3 regions of the Micromonospora peucetia genome follow, and region 3 is predicted to be linked to each of the others. Evidence: riboswitches for the same ligand, from Rfam matches in the RefSeq annotation. Region 3 holds a riboswitch; each other region holds the start of a gene.
The links. Region 3 has a riboswitch for cyclic di-AMP ahead of GA0070608_RS07085 (coiled-coil domain-containing protein). Riboswitches for the same ligand answer to the same signal wherever they lie in the genome.
Positions count from the first base shown of each region.

Region 1 (5,805 bases), 460 kb from region 3:
CGTACGACCCGACCGGTGCCGGCCTCGCTCGACGGGGCCGGCACCGGCGTCTGCGCGGCCGAGTGGGCGCGCGGGCAGGGGTCACGGTGTGACGCCCCGGACGGGGGACGGCCCGGGGCGCCACACCGCGTCAGGCGGCCGGGCGGGCGGCGTGGCCGCCGACGCTCCCCGACCGGGTCTCGGGCACCACGGCGGTGCCGGCGGCAGCCGCGTGGGGATCGAGCCACACCTGGACCGCGGGCCGCCCGTGCCCCTCGACGGCGCCACCCGGGACGCCGGACTCGCGGCGGGCCAGCATCGCCACGTCGACGGTGAACTCGAAGACCCGCCAGTCGACCTGCGGCGCGGCCCGCGAACTCCGGGCCAGCCGGGCGACCCGGGCCGGGTCGGTCACCGGCCGGGCGTGGCCGGCGACGTAGGCCTCGTCGTCACTCTCCTCCGGCGGGAAGGAGTGCAGCGCGTAGCGCCCGTCGCGCTCCAGGTCGCGCCGCTTGGGCGAGTCGACGACGAAGCAGAAGAGCCCCTCGTCGGTGATCACCGGGGAGACCGGGTGCACCCGGGGCCCGCCGTCGGCGCGGACGGTGGCCAGGTAGCCGAAGCCCGGCCCGTACTGCTGCATGAGGAGGCGGATCCCGTCGGCGAGGCGGGGCTCGTCGGCGGCGAATTCGGACCAGGAAGCCATGCGGGCATTCTATCGAACAAATGTACGAAGGCACACTCCGACACGCAGGTCACACGTATCGCTCGCTAAGGTGTTCGGATGCTGCTCTCCGACCGCGACCTGGCCTCCGAGATCGAGGCGGGAACGCTCGCGCTGGAGCCGTTCGAGCCCGCGCTGGTGCAACCGTCCAGCATCGACGTGCGCCTGGACAAGCTCTTCCGGGTCTTCAACAACCACCTCTACACCCACATCGACCCGGCTCAGCAGCAGGACGACCTCACGTCGATGGTCGAGGTGCCCGACGGCGAGCCGTACGTGCTGCACCCGGGCGAGTTCGTGCTCGCCTCGACGCTGGAGGTGATCTCGCTCGGTGACCAGCTCGCCGGCCGCCTGGAGGGCAAGAGCTCCCTCGGCCGACTCGGGCTGCTCACCCACTCGACGGCGGGCTTCATCGACCCGGGCTTCTCCGGTCACGTGACCCTCGAGCTGTCGAACGTGGCCAACCTGCCGATCACCCTCTGGCCGGGCATGAAGATCGGCCAGCTCTGCATCTTCCGGCTCTCGTCGCCGGCCGAGCACCCGTACGGCTCAGCCGTCTACGGCTCGCGCTACCAGGGGCAGCGCGGCCCGACCCCGAGCCGCTCCTGGCAGCACTGGCGCACCTGGCCGATCCGCTGATCCGACCCGCCACATGTAGGGAAGGGCCCTTTCCTGACGCCCGCCATGCGTTAGGAAAGGGCACTTCCCTACACCTCAGCGGGGGCGGCCGTAGCTGTGGATCGGGCCGTCGTCGACCTTCTTCATCCTGACCGGCACCCCGGCCCGGGAGGCGTGCACCACCCAGCCGCCGCCGACGTACATGCCGACGTGGTGCAGGTCGCTGTAGTAGAAGACCAGGTCACCCGGGCGCAGGTCGCCCCGGCTGACGGTCGCGGTCACCCGGCGCTGCTGGGCGGCGTTGTGCGGCAGCGAGACCCCGGCCTTCGCCCAGGCGGCGAGCATCAGGCCGGAACAGTCGTACGAGTTCGGCCCCTCGGCGCCCCAGACGTAGGGCTTGCCGATCTGGGCGCAGGCGAACTTCACCGCGGTGCCGGCCGCGCCACCGGGATAGCTGGCCGGGCAGGGGGCGGGACGTAGCGGCCCGCCGCCGCCGTTGCCGTAGACCCGCAGCCGCAGCTTCTGCAACCGGTCGATCTCGGCGTTGATCTGCTTCTTCTTCGCCGCGAGCTGGGCCTCGGTGCGGCCGAGCTGGACGACCATCTCGTCCAGTGGGGCCTTCTTCCCGGCCAGTTGGTCGCGCAGTTCGGCGACCTGCCGCACGTCCTGCTGCTGGTGCTGGGCGAACTGGTCGAGCAGTTCGAGCTGCCCGACCATCTCGCTCGGCGAGCGGCTGCCGAGCAGGGCGTTGATCGCGGACACCTGCTCACCCTTGTAGGCGCGGACGGCCAGCGCGCCGACCTTCTCCATCGCCTGGTCTACCTGCTTCTCCAGCGGCTTGATCTGCGCGGCGAGCGTGTCGGCCTGCTTCCGCTTCGCGGCCAGGTCCTGTCGGGTGGCGTTGTGCCGTTCGATGATCGGTTCGAGCTTGTTCCAGTCCTCGTCGATCTGCCGCTCGATCTCGGCGACCGTCGGTTCGGCGTGGGCCGCCGGTGCGCCGCCGGTCAGAACGACGGCGAACGCGGCCAGGGCAGCCAGGGCGGTGGTGCAGCGGTACCAGCGTGGGCGCGGCGCAGCCGTCGTCGGGTCGGTGAGGACCGACCGGGCGGACGGGGGCCGCGGGGCATGGTGTGCCACCGGGGTCCGTACTCCTTCTTCCGTACCGCCTACCGGGTTAGCTGACGGGTTCGGGCGGGAAGGGGCGCCCTACCGCAGGACTGCGGATTCACCCCGGGGAACCTGGGTCCCCGGCTCGCTCGGGAGCGACTCGGCGGTGTCGGGCCGGCACCGCCCTGGTTGGACGGATTGTCACCGGCCGACAAGGGACCAGAGTAGAGACGACCGTTATCGATCCGCAACCCTCCGGCCGCGACACTCCGCACCCGGGTCTGGCCGGAAACCGCGTCCTGGGCCGGGGCAACCGCAACCCGGCCGACGAAGATTTTCTTCCTTCTGAAGTGTCCGGTGGAAAGGTATTGACCAAAGGTGGCGGGCGGGGCGAAGGTGACCCCACCTTTGCCCGTCCGAACTGGGGGTCTGATGCACCTGTCAGCGACAACGAGGAGCAGACGCGTCCTGCTGGCCGCCGCCGTGGCCGCCGTCATGGTGGCGACGCCGCTCACCGCCGCCGGATCCGCCGCCGCCGCACCGGCGACCGACCGGCAGCAGCAGTACGCCGCCGCGGCAGCCGAGTACGGCGTGCCGGAGAGCGTCCTGCTCGGCGTCTCCTATCTACAGTCCCGCTGGGACACCAACGCCGGCACGCCGAGCACCAGCGCCGGCTACGGACCGATGCACCTCACCGACGCCGAGCACGTCGCCGCCCTGCCCGGGGGCACCCACCACGACGAGGGCACCGAGGACCCGCGCGGCGACGACTCCCGTCCGTCCCTGGCGGAGGCGCGCGAGCCGGCCGAGCCGGCTCCCGCCGAGGCGGCGCTCCGGACGCTCGACGCCGCCGCCGGACTCACCGGCGCCAGCGAGGAGGCGCTGCGGACGGACGTCACGGCGAACATCCGGGGCGGCGCGGCGCTGCTGGCCGCGTACCAGAAGGAGATCGGTGCCCCGGTCGGTGCCGAGACCGACCCGGCGGCCTGGTACGGCGCGGTGGCCCGCTACTCCGGCGCCGACACCACCGACGCCGCGGCGGCCTTCGCCAACGAGGTGTACGCCACCATCGCCACGGGCGACACCCGACTGACCGACGACGGGCAGCGGGTCACCCTCGCCGCCCGCGAGGTCCAGCCGGAGCGTTCCTGGCTGGACCGGCTGGGCCTGCGCAAGCTCGCCCGGCCCGACGGGCTGGAGTGCCCGAGCGACATCTCGTGCGAGTGGATCCCGGCGCCCTACCAGAACTACGGCACCACCCTCGGCGCGTACGGCAACCACGACCTGGCTGACCGGCCCGCACAGCAGAAGATCGAGTACATCGTCATCCACGACACCGAGGGCTACTTCGGGCCCAGCGTGAACCTGGTCAAGGACCCGAAGCGGGTGGGTTGGCACTACACCCTGCGCTCGGTGGACGGCCACATCGCCCAGCACATCAAGACCAAGAACGTCGGCTGGCACGCCGGTAACTGGTACGTGAACTCCAAGTCCATCGGCCTTGAGCACGAGGGCTTCGCGGGACACGGCACCTGGTACACCGAGGCGATGTACCGCACCTCCGCCAAGCTGGTCCGCCACCTGGCGCGGCAGTACAACATCCCGCTGGACCGCAACCACATCATCGGGCACGACAACGTCCCCGGCACCGTCGCCGCGAACGTGCGTGGCATGCACTGGGACGCGGGCCCGTACTGGGACTGGTCGCACTACTTCGACCTGCTGAAGGCGCCGTTCTGGTCGACCGGCACGCACCGGACCGGACTGGTCACCATCGACCCGGACTTCGCCACCAACCAGCCGCAGTTCACCGGCTGCAACCGGCAGCCGCCGGGCGTGCCGAACCCGCCCCCGCCGACGGCTCCCTGCCCGCTGCGCGGCTCGTCGGCGCTGCCCCTGCACAACGCGCCGAGCCAGGACGCGCCGCTGGTCAACGACATCGCGCTGCGGCCCGACGGCACCCCGAACACCATGTACGTCTCCGACCACGGCGCCCGGGTCTCGGCAGGACAGACGTACGCCCTGGCCGAGGTGCGGGGCGACTGGACGGCGATCTGGTACCTCGGCCAGAAGGCGTGGTTCCACAACCCGGCCTCGGCGCGGACCGCCAAGTGGTCCGTCGGCCTGGTCGCCACCCCGAAGGCAGGCAAGACCACCATCCCGGTGTACGGCCGGGCGTACCCGGAGCAGGCGGCATACCCGGAGGGCGTGCCATACCAGACGATTTCGCCGCTCCAGTACACGCTCTCGGCCGGTGAGCGGTACGCCGTCGGCAACCTGCTCCCCGGCGAGTACTACCGGGCCACCACGTTCGACGGCTCCGCCCCGGGTGACCGGACCGTCATCCGCGGCGAGAACAAGTACGTGCAGATCCAGTTCGGCCACCGCATCATGTACGTCAACCTGGCCGACGTGAACCTGCTGCCCTCGCCGCTGGGCGCGCCCCGCTGATCCATCGCACGACGAGGGCCCCCGGTCGAGGAGACCGGGGGCCCTTTCGTTGCGTTGTGCGGGATCAGCCGGGTCTGCGGAACCCGGCCACCGGCATGGTGTTGATGCTGGAGACGTTGACCGGCTTGCCGGCCCGGGCCGCGTGCACCATTTTGTCGTTGCCAAGGTAGAGGCCGACGTGGTGCAGGTCGCTGAAGAAGAAGACCAGGTCACCGGGGCGCGCCTCGGAGCGCGGGATGGCCTTGCCCTCGTTCCACTGCGCGCCGGTGAAGTGCGTGAGGTGGATCCCCGCCGCCTTGTAGGCGTACTGGGTCAGGCCGGAGCAGTCGAACGAGTTCGGGCCGACAGCGCCCCAGACGTACGGATCACCGATCTGGGCGCAGGCGGTCCTGATCGCGGTCCGGGCCGCGTCGCTGACCACCCCGTTGATGGTCGGGCACTTCTCCGTCTTGACGGTCGTCACCGGCAGCGACGCCTCGAGCTTCTTGATGTCGACGTCGATCTGCTTCTTCTTCGCCCCCAGGTCGGTCTCCTGCTTCTTCTGGGTGGCGATCAGCGTGTCGAGCTTCTGCTTCTCCCCGTCGTACTTCTCGCGGAGGGTCGTCACGCCCTGGAGCTGCTTGCGCTCGTTGGCGGCCAGCCGGTCCAGCATGGTCAGCTGCTCGGTCAGCGTGTCCGGCTTGGCGCTGACCAGCAGGGCCCCGATGTCGTGGGACGGGCCGGACATGTAGTAGCGGGAGGCGAGGTCGCCGACCCGGTCCATCGCCAGCTCGCTCTCCAGCGCCAACGGCTGGATCTTCTTCTCCAGCTCCGTCGACTTCTTGGTGTTGACCTTCAGCTGCGCCCGCACCTTGTTGTACTGCTCGATGGTGGGCTCGAGCTGCCTCCACTTCTGGTCGATCGCGGCCTCGATCTCGTCGACTGAGGGC
Region 1 covers NZ_FMIC01000002.1:1,976,897-1,982,701, forward strand. The annotation lists gene GA0070608_RS09275 (pyridoxamine 5'-phosphate oxidase family protein) at 131-682, opposite strand; gene dcd (dCTP deaminase) at 761-1,339, shown strand; gene GA0070608_RS09285 (C40 family peptidase) at 1,415-2,455, opposite strand; cyclic di-AMP (ydaO/yuaA leader) riboswitch at 2,468-2,601, opposite strand; gene GA0070608_RS09290 (N-acetylmuramoyl-L-alanine amidase) at 2,858-4,876, shown strand; gene GA0070608_RS09295 (C40 family peptidase) at 4,941-5,805, opposite strand, start outside.
Region 1: another riboswitch for cyclic di-AMP. It lies ahead of GA0070608_RS09285 (C40 family peptidase); the one in region 3 lies ahead of GA0070608_RS07085 (coiled-coil domain-containing protein).

Region 2 (5,805 bases), 5.6 Mb from region 3:
ACTTCTACAGCATCAACACGGTCAGCTGGTCGCTGTCCTGCGAGTTCTTCTTCTACCTCTGCCTGCCGCTGGCACTGCCGTTCATCCGCCGGGCCCGGCCGTGGGCGCTGTGGGCCGTCGTGGTCGCGGTGCCGCTGCTGATCCTGGCGCTCTGGCCGGCCCAGGCACTGGTGCCGGAGGAGAGCCGCTGGTGGTTCACCCAGGTCTTCCCGCCGGTGCGGTCGCTGGAGTTCTGGATGGGTGTGGCCGCCGCCGAGCTGATGCGGCGCGGCCGGTGGCGGGGGCCGGGCCTGCCGGTGGCCAGCCTGGTCTTCGTGGCCACATGGGTGGTCGCCGCGCAGTGGGTCCGCGCCGAACTGTGGGCGGCGCTGCTCTCGATGGCGTACATCCTGGTCATCGCCGCGGCTGCGGACGCGGACGTGCGCGGGCGGCGCTCGCCGTGGCGGTCCCGGCCGATGATCTGGCTCGGCGAGGTCTCTTTCGCCTTCTACCTGGTGCACGTCCTGGTGATGATCACTGTGCTGCGGCTCACCGGCGACTGGGGCGCCGGCTTCACCGGCTGGTGGGGGGTGGCGGTGGTGCTCGGTTTCCTGCTGGTCAACCTGGCCCTGGCCGGGCTGTTGCACCGCTTCGTCGAGACGCCGATGATGCGGCTGCTCACCCCGCGCCGGACGGCCCGGGCGACGCCGCAGGGCGCGGACGCCGCCGGGGAGCGGCCCGGCGCCCCGGGGCCGGCGGCGGGGGAGCGTGGCAACGTCGTGCCGCGCCCCCGCCCCGCCGACCCGCAGGCCGACCACCGACCGACGTACGTCGACTCGCGCTGACGGCCCGGACCCCGCTCCATCCTGACCGAACTCCGACCAACCGGGCTTCCCGCGCAGCCCTCGGTGCCCGCCGCGTCGCGTTCCCTCCACCCGCTGGCACCCTGCCCGGGGCAAGCCAACCCCGCCCCTGCCGCCCCTCACCGCGCCCCCGCCGCCCCGCCCAGACTCCGCGATCTTGCACTTTCCGCCCCGACAAAAAAAGACATCTGCCGTACTCCAGGGGCCCAAAGTGCAAGATCGCGGGGCGGCGGGGCGGCGGGGCGCGCGGCAGGGGCGCGGGCAGGGGCGGCAGGGGCGCGGCGGGGTGGCGGGCGGGGGTGTGGGCTGGTGGTTTTGGTGATGCCGGTCACGGTGGCGGGGAAACGGTCATTCCGGCATGGTGGGCCGATTCTCGTCGGGGGTTCGGCGCCGATGTCCGCCACTCGTCCCGTTGTTGCCCCGAAGCGCCTCTGAGAACGGCTGTCCCATTGAGTCACGTCAGTGCTCGGGTGCCCGCAAAAATTGTTTCCTGATCAAGGTTTAAGCAGGTGGGACGGGGTTGGCAGGGGTGTGGAACGGCCAGTAGTGTCGGCGCGTCCGGTGCGGTAACCGATCGCAAGAGGCGACGCCGCGCCGACCCGCCTAATCGTGAACGACGAACCGGGGACCCAGTGCTTGTGGGGTGAATCCGTGGGCCGCAGGCCCGTGGTAGGGCGTTCTTCCCGCCCGAATCCGTCAGCTAACCCGGTCGGCGGTGTCGGAAGGAGTTTCATCCTCGTGCAGCACCCACCCACCTCTCGGTTGTTCCGCCGTCTCCACGGCACCGCGGTGCCCGCGCTCGTACGCCCGCAGGCCACGAGCTGATCCACCGGTCACCGTCCGTCGCCCGGCATCCCGGGCGCATCCCCTGAGTGGTCCACCACCCGTCCGGACTGCCGTCCGCGCGGTCGGTCCGCCCTGCCTTCGGTGCGGACCGACGGCCGCTCACCCCCGAGCCCGTGGAGGAAACTGTGAAGCACCACCTCAAGCGACAGCTACGTCGTCTCGCGTCCGAGCGTCCCTACCAGTTGGCCGCCGCGTCTGCCGCTGCGCTCGTGCTGGCGTCGGGCACCGGCGCACTGCTGGCCGGAGCCGACGAGGCCCCCGCCGCCGCGCAGGCCCCGGTGGCCGCGACCGAGCTGCGGGACGACACCGCCGCCTCGCGCAGCCAGGCCCGGGTCGCGACCGCCCCGTCCAGCGCCGCCCCGGCCGCGTCCAGCGCCGCCCCGTCGGCCAGCGCCACCAGCGCCGCCCCGGATCCGGACCTGACCCGTAAGCCGGAGGCGCCGAAGCCGCCGGCGGCCAAGACCCTGAAGTACGACTACCAGGCCCAGACCACCTTCTACAACTGCGGTCCGGCCGCCGTCCGGAACGCCCTCAGCGCCGCCGGCATCGCGCGCAGCCAGGATGCCCTCGGCGCCCAGCTGGGCACCGACGAGATGGGCACCGACTCGGCCGAGGACACCACCCGCGTGCTGAACGCGACGGTGAAGGGTGACCCGTACCGGACCCGGATGATCCCGGGCGGTTCCGCCACCCCGGCCCAGATGGATCGGCTCCAGGCCGACGTGGTCGCGGCCATCACCGACGCGCGGGGCGTCGTGGTGAACGTGGCCGGCAGCGCCACGGACACCGACGGCGGCTGGCACTCGTTCCCCGGCGGCCACTACGTCGCTGTCGTGGGCTACCAGGACGAGGGGAAGCTGGTGAAGATCGCCGACTCGGCGAACCCGGCGACCGCGTCGTACTGGATGAGCACCATCGCCCTGGCGAACTGGGCCGCCACCCGCGGCTACTCCGCCTGACCGACATCGACACCGTCGGGCGTCGGCTCCCCACCCCGGGGGCCGGCGCCCGATGTCGTGTCCGGGTCACGGCCCTCGCCGGTGCCGCCCCGTGGTGGCACACTGCGCCCATGGTCGACGAATCGGGTGACCGGGACGACCGGCGGGTGCTTCTCCTGCTGCACGGCATGGGCGCGACCGGCGACGTGTGGCTGCCCTGGGCGCCGCTGCTGGAGCGTCGGTGGTCGGGGCGGTGGCTGGCGCCAGACCTCGCCGGCCACGGCTGGTCGCCGCCACTGCTGGCGTACTCGTTCCCGGAGCTGGCCGCGCGGATCGGCACGGGGCTCGCGGCGGGGGGCCGGTTCGTCGTGCTGGGGCACTCCCTCGGCGGGGTGGTCGGGCTGGCGCTGGCTGCCCGCAGCGCCGGGTTGCCGGTCGACGCCGTGGTCGGAATCGGCATCAAGGCGGTCTGGTCCCCGGCGGAGCTGGCCAAGGCGGGCGAGTTGGCCGCCCGGCCGGTGACCTGGTTCGCCAGCCGGGACGAGGCGGCCCGCCGCTACCTGCGGGTGGCCGGCCTGACGGGGCTCTTCGCCCCGGAGGATCCCGTCGTGGAGGCCGGGCTGCGGCAGGTCGACGGCCGCTGGCGGCTGGCGATGGACCCGGCCGGGTTCGGCGTGGGCGAGCCGGACCTGCCCGCCCTGCTGGCGGCGACCGACGTGCCGGTGCTGCTGGCCCGCGGCGAGCACGACCCCATGGTCACCGACGCGCAGCTCAAGGAATTGGGCGTGCCGGTCGCCACCCTGCCCGGCCTGGGGCACAACGCCCACGTCGAGGACCCCGAGGCGGTCCTGGAGCTCGTCGAACCGTACCGCTGAACCAGGTTCCCCCGCCCACCCGACCTCGCGTGCGGCCGGGCCGGACGGGGGCAGGCCGCACGTCGGGCTCAGGGCGTGGGGGAGAGCGCGGCGGGGTTCGGCCCGCCGGCCGTCCGGGGCGCGGGCACCGGACGACCGGCGTCGAGCTCGTGGCGGGCGGCGCCCAGGAACCCCTCGGCGTACGAGTCGGCCGGGAAGTCGCCCAGGTAGCGGCTCCGGGTGGCCCACCGGGTCTCGGCCAGCGGATCGCTGTCGAGCAACCGCTCCAGCACCTCGTCCACGTTCGACATGTCCCGGCGCAGGACGTAGCCCGACCCGGCGAGCGGGAACTGCTCGGGGAACCGGTCGCCGGAGTCCACCATGTCGGTCACCGCGTACGGCTTGCCCGAGAAGAGGTAGTCGGAGATCACCCCGGAGACGTCGGAGACCAGCGCGTCGGAGCGGTTCACGCACTCGGTCAGGGTCAGCTCGCGGCTGGCGGCGGCACCGAAAACGTGCCGCCGGCCGGTACGGGACCGGTCCGCGGCGAGCAGTTCGGTCAACCGGCCCAACTGCCGGGCCGAGGCCGGGTTCTGCGAGGTGTACGGGTGGGCCCGCAGGATCACCGTGGCGCCCCGGTCGAGCAGCCGGCGCAGCAGCGCCTCGGCCACCGGCAGGGAGCAGTAGTTGGCGTCCGCGTTGTGCCCGGTCCAGGTCGGCGTGTAGAGCACGGTCGGGTTGGCCCGGGCGGGCACCTGCCCCGGGCGTACCTCGATCGACTCGACCTGGGGGCGGCCGACGATGACGAACTTCTCCGCCGGGATGTCCACCCCGGCGCGGGCGTACCGGTCGATCGCCGCCCGGCCGGCGACGAAGATCCGGTCGAAGATCGCCGAGACGGGGTTGGCGCTGGGGGCCTTGTCGCTGTCGCCGTGGTGCAGCTGGACGTGGGTCAGCTGGGTGAACCGGATGCAGTGGCTGTTCTTGGCGCCGTGGTTGACGTAGAACGCCACCCGCAGGCTCGGCACCAGTGCCTCGTCCATCGCCTTCGTGGTGGGGCAGTAGACCACCGGCGCGCTGGTGGCCGCCGCGACGGCGGGCAGGAAGTCCGGCTCGCGCAGCATCACCAGGAACGGCCGGCCGATCCGTTCCAGGTACGGCAACCACATGGTGACCTGGTATTCCGAGCCGGGCGGCGCGGAGAAGTGGAGCAGGAACTCGGGCTGGTGCCGGCGCAGCGCGCGGGAGACCGCCGAGCCGCCGGCCGACGGCCGGAACCGCCGTCGCGCCAGGTCCAGCGCGACCGCGCCGGCGGCGGCGCCGACCAGCAGGACGGCCGCGAGGGCGACGCCGGCCGGCAGGGTTGCCACGGCGGCCACCGCCACCACGGCGAGCAGCACCGACAGCGCGTCGCCCAGCCGCGCGGCGACCAGCGGGGTCCAGGACCGCACCGGCAGATTGGCCGTCCGGACCTCCAGGTTGGCGGCCTCGCGCACCGGACCCGCGAGCAGGACCAGCCCCAGCAGCACCAGCGCGGTGGCGGCCAACACGGGGTCGAATCCGGCGTCGAGCCGCCGGGCGTACCCGACCAGGACCCCCGCCGCGACCAGGACGGTCTCGGCGACGTTGTCGGCGCCGGGGCGGACGCGGCGCTCCCAGCCGGCCGCGGCGAGGGCGGCCACCGCGAGGCCCAGGCCCCAGCCGGTCGCCCCGGTCAGCGCGAGGACGAGGAAGGCCGACACGGCCAGGCCCGTGGCCAGGCCCCGGGCGGCCAGCTTCCGGACGAGGTCACCACGCATGCTGTTCCGCTCCCGCCGCTGCCGTGCCGGTGCCGTCGGCCGGGCCGCCGGGCTGCGCGGGGACCACCGCCGCGCGCACCTCCCGCGCCGGGTCGTCGGCGGACCGGCGTACGTCGATCACCTGGCCGGTGAGGTCGGACAACAACACGTCCAGGGACGCCTGCGCCACCGCCTCCGCCGACAGCAGGGTGCCCGCCGGTTCCTCCCCGAAGGCACGGGTACGCATGGGTGTCGCGGTCCGTTCGGGGTTGACGCAGTTGACCCGTACGCCGAATTCGCCCCACTCGTCGGCCAGCGCCTGCGTCAGGTTGACCAGGCCCGCCTTGGTCGCCGAGTAGAGGGCGTACCGGGCCCGGCCCCGGGTGTAGGAGCTGGACGTGTAGAGCAGGAGGTGCCCACGGGTCTGCTGGAGGTACGGCAGGGCCCGCCGGGCGACGGTCACCGGGCCGACGACGTTGACCCGGATCAGCCGGTCGATGGTCTCCTCGTCCATCTCGGCGAGGGCGCCCTTCTCCAGGATTCCGGC
Region 2 covers NZ_FMIC01000002.1:7,143,011-7,148,815, reverse strand. The annotation lists gene GA0070608_RS31230 (acyltransferase family protein) at 1-824, shown strand, start outside; cyclic di-AMP (ydaO/yuaA leader) riboswitch at 1,433-1,572, shown strand; gene GA0070608_RS31225 (C39 family peptidase) at 1,802-2,647, shown strand; gene GA0070608_RS31220 (alpha/beta fold hydrolase) at 2,758-3,501, shown strand; gene GA0070608_RS31215 (CDP-glycerol glycerophosphotransferase family protein) at 3,570-5,279, opposite strand; gene GA0070608_RS31210 (bifunctional cytidylyltransferase/SDR family oxidoreductase) at 5,269-5,805, opposite strand, start outside.
Region 2: another riboswitch for cyclic di-AMP. It lies ahead of GA0070608_RS31225 (C39 family peptidase); the one in region 3 lies ahead of GA0070608_RS07085 (coiled-coil domain-containing protein).

Region 3 (5,805 bases):
GGTGGTGGCAGCCCGCGTCCAGCGTCGGCCCGGGTGACCAGGCCGTTCACGTAAGGCAGCGAGGTGGGGGATGAGCCGTCCCGGATCGCCAGGCACTCAACCGGGCCCGGAGCGGACGCTCCCGGTGCCGACCACGGGCGGTGCCCCCGTCGACGTCGGCACCACGCCCGCCGCCCCCACGAATCCCGGACAGGCGCTCGCCGAGCTGCACGCCGGCAACCTCCGGTTCGTGACCGGCGCTCCGCGCCACCCCAACCAGGACGCCGGGCACCGGGCCGCGGTCGCCGACGGGCAGCACCCCTTCGCGGTGATCGTCGGCTGTTCCGACTCCCGACTCGCCGCCGAGATCATCTTCGATCGGGGCCTCGGTGACCTCTTCGTGGTCCGTACCGCCGGGCACACCATCGGCCCTGAGGTGCTGGGCAGCGTGGAGTACGCCGTGACGGTCCTGGGCACGCCGCTGGTGGTGGTGCTCGGGCACGACTCCTGCGGGGCTGTCCAGGCGGCGCGTACGGCGGATGCCACCGGCACCCCGCCGCCCGGGCACCTGTGCGCCGTGGTGGACGCCGTGGTGCCCAGCCTGCGCCGGGCCGCCGCCGAGGGGGTGGACGACATCGACCGGATCGTCGACATCCACATCGCGTACACCGTCGAGGCGATGTTGGGCAGGTCCGCCGCGCTCGCGGCGGAGGTGGCGGCCGGTCGCTGCGGGGTGGTCGGCATGTCGTACCGGCTGACCGCCGGCGGGGTGCGGACGGTGGCCGCGGTGCCCGCCGGCGCGGTCGACACACCGGAGCCCTCGGCCAGCGCCGCGCTCGCCTGACCCGACGAGAAAGGGCCGTCCCCGCGTCGTCGGCGGGGCGGCCCTTTTCGTAGCGCTCGGCTAGAGCAGTGAAACGTGGACGTGGTCGGTGTGGTTCGACGGGCCGCTGTAGGAGCTCCAGCCGGTCGCCGGGAACCAGATCTGCCGGTTCCAGATCACGTAGTAGATGCCGAGCAGGTCGGCGTTACGGACCAGGAACGCGGTCAGGTCGTTGCCATACCTGAATGTGCTGTCGTTGTGCCAGGGGGCGAAGCCACTGTTCTGCAACGACCAGTCGCAGGCCCGGCCCTTCGGATGCTCGTACGGTCCGCCGGAGCGGTGACAGCCGACGAACCTGTTGAAGCCCGCCCGCTTGACCTCCTTGTACATGTGCAGGGTGCGGGCGGTGATGCAGCCGGCGGTGGTGGGGTCGTTCTCGGTGCAGGACAGCGGCTTCCAGTCGCCGTCGGCGGTACGACCGGGCGCCAATCGGGCCACCGGTGATTCGGCCACCACCTTTCCCTTGGTCAGCCCGTTGCCGCCGACCAGCGCCAGCGCCTTCTTCGCCTCTCTCGTTTCACGGCCCAACTCGTTCGTCAGCTTCTGCTGCTCGCGGACCTCGGCGTCGAGCGCCAGCTTGGCCTGCTCGGCGCGGTCCTTGACCGCGTTCACCTCGGCGAGCTTCTTGGAGTTGACGAGGTTGAGCTCGTCGAGGGCGGCGGCGCGCTGGACGAACGAGTCCGGGCTGGCGGTGTCCAGCAGCATCGACACCGCGCCGATCCGCCCGGTCCGGTAGGACTGGGCGGCGATCTGGCTCACCTGCGGGGCCAGGAGCGCCAGCGCGGCCTGCGCCCGGTCGACCTCCCGGGCGAGCTCACGCTGGCGGTCCTGCGACTTCTTCAGCTTGGCCTGGGCCTGCACGAAGGACCGGTTCCGGGCCTCGATCAGGTCGCCGAGCAGTTTGGGCTCGTCGTCCCCGTGCCCGGAGGGCTTGGGCGGGGTGGGCGCGGCCACCGCCGGGAGGGGCCCGGCGAAGACCGCCAGGGCGGCGAACACGGCCACCACGGGCGTCAACCAGCGGCGTAGGGGTGCCGTCACAGTTTTCCCTTCCGTCGACCGCCGACCGGGTTAGCTGACGGGTTCGGGGCGGAAGTGGCCCCTACCGCTGTCGCGGATTCACCCCACGTGCCTGGGTCCCCGGCTCGCCTGGCGGCGATTGGGCGGTGGCACCGCAGGCGCCGCTGCGCGCCTTCGGCGGTGACCGGCAGCGAGGTTACCCGAGATGCCTCCTGGGGATCTACGCCCCTAAGCCGACTAAATGCGTTATTTCGTAATGGCAGACGGTGACCAGTGATGCGTTTATCAAGCCGGACGTCCAGAGCGGTCACGCTGAGGAGTGTCACCATGCGGTATCCGTGCTCCTGTCCCGGTCGGGCCAGCCGGCGGCGGACGGCGTGCTCCCGGCACGCGGCCCGCCGAGCGCCTCCAGCGCCTCGGACCGGTCGGCCGCCGGCCGGGGCGTCGGTGCGGGCGTAGGCGCGGGCGCGGGCGCGGGCCCGTCGCGGCCGGTGGCGGCACCGCCCCGCCGGCCCGCCGTGGTCACCACGGCCGCCAGCCCGGTGGTCAGCGGCACGGCGGCGATCAGGCCCAGGGTGGCGACCGCGCTGCGGACGATCTCCTGGGCCAGGAACTCGCTGGTGAGGAGCTGGGTCACCGCCCGCGAGTCGGCGGTCAGCAGGAGCAGCACCGGCAGCGAGGCGCCGGCGTACGCCAGCACGATGGTGTTCACCGTCGAGGCGATGTGCGCCCGGCCGACCCGGGTCGCCGCCCGGTAGAGCTGCCTCCGGGACAGCCCGGGATTGGCGTGCGCCAACTCGGTGACAGTGGCGGCCTGGGTGACCGTGACGTCGTCGAGCACACCGAGGGAGCCGATGATGATCCCGGCCAGCAGCAGGCCGTGCAGGTCGACGTCGGCCTGGAGCATCGACAGCGTGGTGGCGTCCTCGGTGCCGAACCCGGTCAGGTGGGTCGCGGCGGTGGCGATCGTGGCGAGGATGCCGGTCAACACCAGGCTGCCCAACGTGCCGAGCACGGCGACCGAGGTCTGCGCGGTCACCCCGTGGGTCAGGTAGAGCACCACGAACATGATCAGGGCGGCGCCGACGACCGCGACCAGCAGCGGCGGGCTTCCGGCGCCGATGCCGGGCAGTACGAAGGTCAGCAGGATGGCGAAGCTCGCCGCCAGGCCGGCCAGCGCGGCCAGCCCACGCCACCGCCCGAAGGCGACGATCGCGGCCGCGAAGAGCACCACCAGCCAGACCAGCGGCTTGCCGCGCTGGTGCTCGGCGATGTTGTACGCGCTGGCCGTGGGGTCGGCGGGGTCGGTGAGCTCGACCAGGATGATCTCGTCGTCCACGGCGACGGTCGGCGCACCGGGGCCGGCCGGCACCGGCGTCTGCACCTGTTGGCCGGCGTCGGGACCGTCGTCCACCCGCACCGTGACCGTGCCGCAGGGACCCTGCGGCGTGCCCGGGCTCCCCTCCGGGGTCTCCGGGGCCGGCGGACACGGCTCCGTCACCACCCGGGTCACCGTGCCGTGGTAACGGGGTGGCTCGGTGCCGGCCGCGGGATCCGACGTGTCCCACGGCCACAGCACCAGGGCCGCGATCAGCGTGGCGACGAAGAGGGGCACCACCGTCGCGACGAGGATCCGCCGTACCCCCGGCGGGGCGGACGGAGCGGGACGGGTGTGGTCGGCGCCCATCGAGTGTCTCCCAACGAATCCAGGGCGGGGTACGTGCCGGCCGGTGCGGAATCCGGAGGGCCACCGGGCGAATGGTAGTCACCCCGACGTCCGGGCGCAGGTCGTGCGGGGGGTGTCGGGACGTGGACCACCGTCCGCCGCCGTCGGTGCCGCCTGTTCAGGTGCCGTACCGCGCGGTGGCCGCCATACGGGCGGGCCGGCACGCTAGCGTGTCGGGTGTGCGGACGACGGTGACAGCGGCGCGGGGGGCCCGGCTCCTGCTGCTCTTCTGCACGCTGCTCGGTCTGGCCGCGATGCACACCATCGGCCACGACTCACACCCGACGGGGCATTCCGCCGAACCGTCGGCGCACGCCGTCGCCGGGCCCGGCCCGCACCCGGACGGGGCGGACGCGGCCATGCCACCCAGGCACGACACCGTCCTCGAGTACGCCGCCGTGGCGACTTTCCAGGCCGTCGCGGGCTGCGCTGGTGACTGTGTGCCCGACCGGCTCCTGCCGTTCGGCGGCGCGGGTGGAGAGCTGCCCGGGTGGGGCGTGTGCCTGGCCGTGCTGGGTGCGTTCGTGGTCACGCTGCTGGCCGCCGCGCTGTTGTCGGCCGTCGCACGCGCCGTCGGTCCGCCGGGGCGTGGCACGGCCGGCACCTTCCCGTCGCCCCGGGCCCCGCCGCACCGGCCGGTCGGTCTGCGGCTCGCCACGGTCTCGGTGCTGCGCAGGTAGGACGCGTCCGGCGCGGTCCGGCCCCACGCCGCTCCGCGTCCTCGTCGTGCTGCGTACGTTCCGACACCGAAAGGCCTCAGACGTGACCACTCGTACCCTTGCGCGCCGTGCCGCCCTGGCCGGCGCCACTCTGACCGCCGCCCTCGCCCTGACCGCCTGCGGCGGCGACGGCCACTCGTCCCCGGAAATGGGACACGGCACGCCCGGCACCGGCGGGCCGTCCGCCACGGCCACCGGCGCGGCCGCGTTCGGCGACGCCGACGCGATGTTCGCCCAGATGATGATCCCGCACCACCAGCAGGCGGTGGAGATGGCGGACCTGGCCGCGACGCGGGCGGCGGACCCGGAGGTGAAGCGGCTCGCCGCGGAGATCAAGGCGGCCCAGGCACCTGAGATCGCCACCATGAGCGGCTGGCTGACGGCCTGGGGGCGGCCGGTGCCGTCGCCGGGAGCCGAGATGCCGCACATGGACCACGGCATGCCCGGCATGATGTCCGACGCCGACATGACGAAGCTGGCGGCGGCCTCCGGCCGGGAGTTCGACCGGCAGTTCCTGACCATGATGATCGCCCACCACGAGGGCGCGGTCACGATGGCCCGGGACGAGATCGCCAAGGGCGTGAACGCGGAGGCCAAGGCCCTGGCCGGGCAGATCGTCAGCAGCCAGCAGGCCGAGATCGACACGATGAGGAAGATCCTCGGCCGGTTCTGACCCGGTCGCCCCGGCGCTCCCATCGAGGGAGCGCCGGGGCGCCCCGGCCGAGCCTCGACGGGCGCGGCCCGACGGGGTCCCTCAGGGAGTCACCCGGGGATCGCGGATTCAGCCGCGCTTCATCAGTCGGCCCACGGCGGCCATCATCTCGGTGGCCATCTCGTCGGCGCGGCCCTCGGCCGCGCCCTCGTGCATGCAGTGCCGCGCGTGCCCGTCGAGCAGGCCGAGCGCGACCTTGTCCAGGGCGGCCTGGATCGCGGAGATCTGGGTGAGCACGTCGATGCAGTAGCGGTCGTCGTCGACCATCTTCTCGATGCCACGGACCTGCCCCTCGACGCGGCGCAGCCGCGCGAGCAGCTGGTCCTTGGTGGCGGTGTAGCCCCTGGTCGGGGCGGGCGTCGGTGTGGTCATGGGGTCGAGGATACCGTACCCCTCGGGGGTATGGTACTGTCCTTCCGTGGCCGGGATACCCCCACCGGGTACCGGTACACTGAACAGGCGCCGGTCTGCCTCCGCCTTACCCCCGGGGGGTATAGGCTGGGGGTGTCGAGAGGAGAGTTCGATGATCACCACGACGTACCAGGTGCAGGGCATGACCTGCGGGCACTGCGCCAACTCGGTCAGCACCGAGGTCGGCGCGATCCCAGGCGTCAGCGACGTCCAGGTCGACGTCGCCGCCGGTCGGGTCACCGTCACCAGCGAGAGCCCGTTGGAAACCGACACCGTGCGTGCCGCCGTCGACGAGGCCGGCTACGACCTCGTCGGCGTCTGACAGCGAGCACGGAGAATCGAGGAACACCATGAACAC
Region 3 covers NZ_FMIC01000002.1:1,514,923-1,520,727, reverse strand. The annotation lists gene GA0070608_RS07090 (carbonic anhydrase) at 71-823, shown strand; gene GA0070608_RS07085 (coiled-coil domain-containing protein) at 884-1,900, opposite strand; cyclic di-AMP (ydaO/yuaA leader) riboswitch at 1,904-2,035, opposite strand; gene GA0070608_RS07080 (YibE/F family protein) at 2,202-3,566, opposite strand; gene GA0070608_RS07075 (hypothetical protein) at 3,785-4,285, shown strand; gene GA0070608_RS07070 (DUF305 domain-containing protein) at 4,368-4,997, shown strand; gene GA0070608_RS07065 (metal-sensitive transcriptional regulator) at 5,106-5,408, opposite strand; gene GA0070608_RS07060 (heavy-metal-associated domain-containing protein) at 5,560-5,769, shown strand; gene GA0070608_RS07055 (hypothetical protein) at 5,798-5,805, shown strand, end outside.